3 regions of the Neobacillus sp. D3-1R genome follow, and region 2 is predicted to be linked to each of the others. Evidence: a T-box and tRNA genes for the amino acid it is inferred to sense, from the RefSeq annotation. Region 2 holds a T-box; the other regions hold tRNA genes.
The links. A T-box is a leader RNA that pairs with one kind of tRNA and senses whether it is charged. The one in region 2 lies ahead of ileS (isoleucine--tRNA ligase), so its partner is inferred to be a tRNA-Ile.
Positions count from the first base shown of each region.

Region 1 (2,268 bases), 1.6 Mb from region 2:
CGGAGTTTGTCTGAATTCGGTAACCCGATGAGGGCCCCTAGTCCAAACAGTGCTCTACCTCCAAGACTCTTACTACGTGAGGCTAGCCCTAAAGCTATTTCGGAGAGAACCAGCTATCTCCAAGTTCGATTGGAATTTCTCCGCTACCCACACCTCATCCCCGCACTTTTCAACGTGCGTGGGTTCGGGCCTCCATCCAGTGTTACCTGGACTTCACCCTGGACATGGGTAGATCACCTGGTTTCGGGTCTACGACCACATACTCATTCGCCCTATTCAGACTCGCTTTCGCTGCGGCTCCGTCTTATCAACTTAACCTTGCATGTAATCGTAACTCGCCGGTTCATTCTACAAAAGGCACGCTATCACCCATTAACGGGCTCTAACTACTTGTAGGCACACGGTTTCAGGATCTTTTTCACTCCCCTTCCGGGGTGCTTTTCACCTTTCCCTCACGGTACTGGTTCACTATCGGTCACTAGGTAGTATTTAGCCTTGGGAGATGGTCCTCCCTGCTTCCGACCGGATTTCTCGTGTCCGGCCGTACTCAGGATCCACTCAGGAGGGAACGAAGTTTCGACTACAGGGTTTTTACCTTCTCTGACCGATCTTTCCAGATCTGTTCATCTACCCCGTTCCTTTGTAACTCCATGTTGAGTGTCCTACAACCCCAAGAGGCAAGCCTCTTGGTTTGGGCTATGTCCCGTTTCGCTCGCCGCTACTCAGGGAATCGCGTTTGCTTTCTCTTCCTCCGGGTACTTAGATGTTTCAGTTCCCCGGGTATGCCATCAGTACCCTATGTATTCAGGTAAAGATACTACTCCATTACGAGCAGTGGGTTTCCCCATTCGGAAATCTCCGGATCAAAGCTTACTTACAGCTCCCCGGAGCATATCGGCGTTAGTCCCGTCCTTCATCGGCTCCTAGTGCCAAGGCATCCACCGTGCGCCCTTATTAACTTAACCTAAAGGTTAATTCTCTTACTATAAAATAAGAGAGAAACTAAAATGGCAATTACTCGGTTTTTACTTGGTTTCTTCTATACGATTATCTAGTTTTCAAGGAACAAGGAAATGATTTTTTTACTCACGTAAAAAAAATGGTGGAGTCTAGGGGGATCGAACCCCTGACCTCCTGCGTGCAAGGCAGGCGCTCTCCCAGCTGAGCTAAGACCCCATATAAAGTTAATAAAGATGGTGGGCCTAAATGGACTCGAACCATCGACCTCACGCTTATCAGGCGTGCGCTCTAACCAGCTGAGCTATAGGCCCCCAATACCATCAAATGATGAAAGATTGCTCTTTCAAAACTAAACACCAAACGATTAACACCAAAGATTTTAATGTTTTTTTGTGACCAATAATAAAAATATTCATTTTTACTCGGTCACTTATATTCCTTAGAAAGGAGGTGATCCAGCCGCACCTTCCGATACGGCTACCTTGTTACGACTTCACCCCAATCATCTGTCCCACCTTAGGCGGCTGGCTCCTTACGGTTACCCCACCGACTTCGGGTGTTACAAACTCTCGTGGTGTGACGGGCGGTGTGTACAAGGCCCGGGAACGTATTCACCGCGGCATGCTGATCCGCGATTACTAGCGATTCCAGCTTCATGCAGGCGAGTTGCAGCCTGCAATCCGAACTGAGAATGGTTTTATGGGATTCGCTTAACCTCGCGGTCTTGCAGCCCTTTGTACCATCCATTGTAGCACGTGTGTAGCCCAGGTCATAAGGGGCATGATGATTTGACGTCATCCCCACCTTCCTCCGGTTTGTCACCGGCAGTCACCTTAGAGTGCCCAACTAAATGCTGGCAACTAAGATCAAGGGTTGCGCTCGTTGCGGGACTTAACCCAACATCTCACGACACGAGCTGACGACAACCATGCACCACCTGTCACTCTGTCCCCCGAAGGGGAAAGCCCTATCTCTAGGGTTGTCAGAGGATGTCAAGACCTGGTAAGGTTCTTCGCGTTGCTTCGAATTAAACCACATGCTCCACCGCTTGTGCGGGCCCCCGTCAATTCCTTTGAGTTTCAGTCTTGCGACCGTACTCCCCAGGCGGAGTGCTTAATGCGTTAGCTGCAGCACTAAAGGGCGGAAACCCTCTAACACTTAGCACTCATCGTTTACGGCGTGGACTACCAGGGTATCTAATCCTGTTTGCTCCCCACGCTTTCGCGCCTCAGCGTCAGTTACAGACCAGAAAGTCGCCTTCGCCACTGGTGTTCCTCCACATCTCTACGCATTTCACCGCTACACGTG
Region 1 is NZ_CP197471.1:4,479,029-4,481,296, reverse strand. Features, by position in the region: rRNA gene ACSBPO_RS22520 (23S ribosomal RNA) at 1-965, opposite strand, end outside; tRNA gene ACSBPO_RS22515 (tRNA-Ala) at 1,101-1,176, opposite strand; tRNA gene ACSBPO_RS22510 (tRNA-Ile) at 1,195-1,271, opposite strand; rRNA gene ACSBPO_RS22505 (16S ribosomal RNA) at 1,404-2,268, opposite strand, start outside.
Region 1: it encodes a tRNA-Ile, which carries the amino acid that the T-box ahead of ileS (isoleucine--tRNA ligase) is inferred to sense. The anticodon was not compared.

Region 2 (2,268 bases):
AATTTAATCGGGGATTTCGAGGTTACGATGAAGATGAAGTAAATGAGTTTCTTGATCAAGTGATTAAAGACTATGAACTAATTCTTCGTGAGAAAAAGGAACTTGATGAGCGTTTAAGTGAAATGAATCAAAGACTAAGCCACTTCACGAATATTGAAGAAACATTAAATAAATCTATTGTCATTGCACAAGAAGCTGGGGAAGATGTAAAAAGAAATGCTCAAAAAGAGGCAAAATTAATTTTAAAAGAAGCAGAAAAAAATGCTGATCGTATTGTAAATGAAGCATTATCTAAGGCTAGGAAAATTGCCCTTGAAATTGAGGATCTAAAAAAACAATCAAAGGTATTTAGAACTCGTTTTAAAATGCTTATCGAAGCCCAGTTAGATATGCTTAATAATGATGATTGGGATCATCTGCTTCAATACGAAGTGGATGCCACTGAATTAAAAAGTTTACAAGCGGAAAATGAGACTAATTCTTGACGAATTGCTTATAACTAGCATATAATTTCTTAATATAATTATAATAGTGCTAATGACAGTGATAGGGATAGTACATGGTCGCCTGCTTTTTGTAGCGAGATGAGGATGGTGTAAGCTCATCAAAGCATGATTAATGGAAAATCACCCTTGAGTCCCGACCTGAACCCTTTGTGAGGAAGTAGGATAGGCGTAAATTCACGTTACGAATGCTCAAAGTGGATTATTGTAAATAATCTATAAGGGTGGTACCGCGGGTAAAGTCTCTCGTCCCTTTTGGGATGAGGGGCTTTTTTATTTTTCCTTGTAACTCGAAGGAAGGCTATTGTATGAACCCCAAGTTTTGGGGTTATATTGTCAAAAGTATGTATTTTATATAGGTTCAGGAGGAAAGGGAAATGGATTTTAAAGATACTTTATTAATGCCGCAAACGGAATTTCCAATGAGAGGAAATTTACCTAAGCGCGAACCTGAAATTCAGGATAAATGGAATGAAATGGATATTTATAAAAAAGTTCAAGAACGTACTGCTGGACGTCCTATGTATGTATTACATGATGGTCCTCCATATGCAAATGGTGATATCCATATGGGGCATGCGTTAAACAAAATCTTAAAAGATTTTATTGTCCGTTTTAAATCAATGAGTGGATTTCAAGCCCCTTATGTACCTGGCTGGGATACTCATGGATTACCAATTGAACAGGCATTAACAAATAAAGGCGTAAAGCGTAAAGAAATGACTGTGGCTGAATTTAGAAAGCTTTGTGCTGAGTACGCATATGAGCAAATTGATAATCAGCGTGGACAATTCAAAAGACTGGGTGTAAGGGGAGATTGGGAAAACCCATACATCACCTTAAAGCCAGAGTATGAAGCTCAGCAAATTAAAGTTTTTGGTGAAATGGCTAAAAAAGGCTATATCTATAAAGGATTAAAGCCAGTTTATTGGTCCCCATCAAGTGAATCAGCGTTAGCAGAAGCTGAAATTGAATACAAAGACAAACGTTCTGCCTCCATTTATGTTGGATTTAAAGTGAAGGATGGTAAGGGTAAATTAAATGAAGGAACAAATGTGGTCATTTGGACAACAACTCCATGGACCATTCCGGCAAACTTGGCAATTTCTTTACATCCTGAATTAATGTATGTAGTCGTTGAAGTATCTGGAGAAAAGTACGTTGTAGCTGAAGAGTTATTAGAATCGGTTACTAAGGAAATTGGTTGGGAAAATCCAACTGTCTCTAAAAAACTAAAAGGTAATGAATTAGAGTATGTTGTATGTAAGCATCCGTTTTATGATCGTGATTCTATTGTTGTATTAGGAGAACACGTTACAACAGAAGCTGGTACGGGTTGCGTTCATACTGCTCCTGGCCATGGGGAAGACGATTTCCAAGTAGGGCAAAAATATGGTTTAGACGTACTATGTCCTGTTGATGATAAAGGTAATATGACAAAAGAAGCTGTAGGATTTGAAGGATTATTTTATGATGAAGCTAATAAACCTATTACTCAGAAACTTGAAGAAGTGGGTGCTTTATTAAAACTAACCTTTATTACTCACTCCTATCCACATGATTGGAGAACGAAAAAGCCAGTTATTTTCCGTGCTACAGCTCAGTGGTTTGCTTCCATTAAAGATTTCCGCGACCAACTACTAAAAGCTGTAGAAGAAACAAAATGGGTTCCAGCATGGGGCGAAACGAGATTATTTAACATGGTTCGTGATAGAGGAGACTGGTGTATTTCTCGTCAAAGAGCGTGGGGTGTGCCAATTCCTGT
Region 2 is NZ_CP197471.1:1,460,650-1,462,917, forward strand. Features, by position in the region: gene ACSBPO_RS07470 (DivIVA domain-containing protein) at 1-485, shown strand, start outside; T-box leader at 535-760, shown strand; gene ileS (isoleucine--tRNA ligase) at 881-2,268, shown strand, end outside.

Region 3 (2,268 bases), 1.6 Mb from region 2:
CTCCAAGTTCGATTGGAATTTCTCCGCTACCCACACCTCATCCCCGCACTTTTCAACGTGCGTGGGTTCGGGCCTCCATCCAGTGTTACCTGGACTTCACCCTGGACATGGGTAGATCACCTGGTTTCGGGTCTACGACCACATACTCATTCGCCCTATTCAGACTCGCTTTCGCTGCGGCTCCGTCTTATCAACTTAACCTTGCATGTAATCGTAACTCGCCGGTTCATTCTACAAAAGGCACGCTATCACCCATTAACGGGCTCTAACTACTTGTAGGCACACGGTTTCAGGATCTTTTTCACTCCCCTTCCGGGGTGCTTTTCACCTTTCCCTCACGGTACTGGTTCACTATCGGTCACTAGGGAGTATTTAGCCTTGGGAGATGGTCCTCCCTGCTTCCGACCGGATTTCTCGTGTCCGGCCGTACTCAGGATCCACTCAGGAGGGAACGGAGTTTCGACTACAGGGTTTTTACCTTCTCTGACCGATCTTTCCAGATCTGTTCATCTACCCCGTTCCTTTGTAACTCCATGTTGAGTGTCCTACAACCCCAAGAGGCAAGCCTCTTGGTTTGGGCTATGTCCCGTTTCGCTCGCCGCTACTCAGGGAATCGCGTTTGCTTTCTCTTCCTCCGGGTACTTAGATGTTTCAGTTCCCCGGGTATGCCATCAGTACCCTATGTATTCAGGTAAAGATACTACTCCATTACGAGCAGTGGGTTCCCCCATTCGGAAATCTCCGGATCAAAGCTTACTTACAGCTCCCCGGAGCATATCGGCGTTAGTCCCGTCCTTCATCGGCTCCTAGTGCCAAGGCATCCACCGTGCGCCCTTATTAACTTAACCTAAAGGTTAATTCTCTTACTATAAAATAAGAGAGAAACTAAAATGGCAATTACTCGGTTTTTACTTGGTTTCTTCTATACGATTATCTAGTTTTCAAGGAACAAGGAAATGTTTTTTTACTCACGTAAAAAAATTGGTGGAGTCTAGGGGGATCGAACCCCTGACCTCCTGCGTGCAAGGCAGGCGCTCTCCCAGCTGAGCTAAGACCCCATATAAAGTTTAATAAAGATGGTGGGCCTAAATGGACTCGAACCATCGACCTCACGCTTATCAGGCGTGCGCTCTAACCAGCTGAGCTATAGGCCCCCAATACCATCAAATGATGAAAGATTGCTCTTTCAAAACTAAACACCAAACGATTAACACCAAAGATTTTAATATTTTTGTGACCAATGGTCACTTATATTCCTTAGAAAGGAGGTGATCCAGCCGCACCTTCCGATACGGCTACCTTGTTACGACTTCACCCCAATCATCTGTCCCACCTTAGGCGGCTGGCTCCTTACGGTTACCCCACCGACTTCGGGTGTTACAAACTCTCGTGGTGTGACGGGCGGTGTGTACAAGGCCCGGGAACGTATTCACCGCGGCATGCTGATCCGCGATTACTAGCGATTCCAGCTTCATGCAGGCGAGTTGCAGCCTGCAATCCGAACTGAGAATGGTTTTATGGGATTCGCTTAACCTCGCGGTCTTGCAGCCCTTTGTACCATCCATTGTAGCACGTGTGTAGCCCAGGTCATAAGGGGCATGATGATTTGACGTCATCCCCACCTTCCTCCGGTTTGTCACCGGCAGTCACCTTAGAGTGCCCAACTGAATGCTGGCAACTAAGATCAAGGGTTGCGCTCGTTGCGGGACTTAACCCAACATCTCACGACACGAGCTGACGACAACCATGCACCACCTGTCACTCTGTCCCCCGAAGGGGAAAGCCCTATCTCTAGGGTTGTCAGAGGATGTCAAGACCTGGTAAGGTTCTTCGCGTTGCTTCGAATTAAACCACATGCTCCACCGCTTGTGCGGGCCCCCGTCAATTCCTTTGAGTTTCAGTCTTGCGACCGTACTCCCCAGGCGGAGTGCTTAATGCGTTAGCTGCAGCACTAAAGGGCGGAAACCCTCTAACACTTAGCACTCATCGTTTACGGCGTGGACTACCAGGGTATCTAATCCTGTTTGCTCCCCACGCTTTCGCGCCTCAGCGTCAGTTACAGACCAGAAAGTCGCCTTCGCCACTGGTGTTCCTCCACATCTCTACGCATTTCACCGCTACACGTGGAATTCCACTTTCCTCTTCTGTACTCAAGTCCCCCAGTTTCCAATGACCCTCCACGGTTGAGCCGTGGGCTTTCACATCAGACTTAAAGGACCGCCTGCGCGCGCTTTACGCCCAATAATTCCGGACAACGCTTGCCACCTA
Region 3 is NZ_CP197471.1:4,500,870-4,503,137, reverse strand. Features, by position in the region: rRNA gene ACSBPO_RS22640 (23S ribosomal RNA) at 1-848, opposite strand, end outside; tRNA gene ACSBPO_RS22635 (tRNA-Ala) at 983-1,058, opposite strand; tRNA gene ACSBPO_RS22630 (tRNA-Ile) at 1,078-1,154, opposite strand; rRNA gene ACSBPO_RS22625 (16S ribosomal RNA) at 1,262-2,268, opposite strand, start outside.
Region 3: it encodes a tRNA-Ile, which carries the amino acid that the T-box ahead of ileS (isoleucine--tRNA ligase) is inferred to sense. The anticodon was not compared.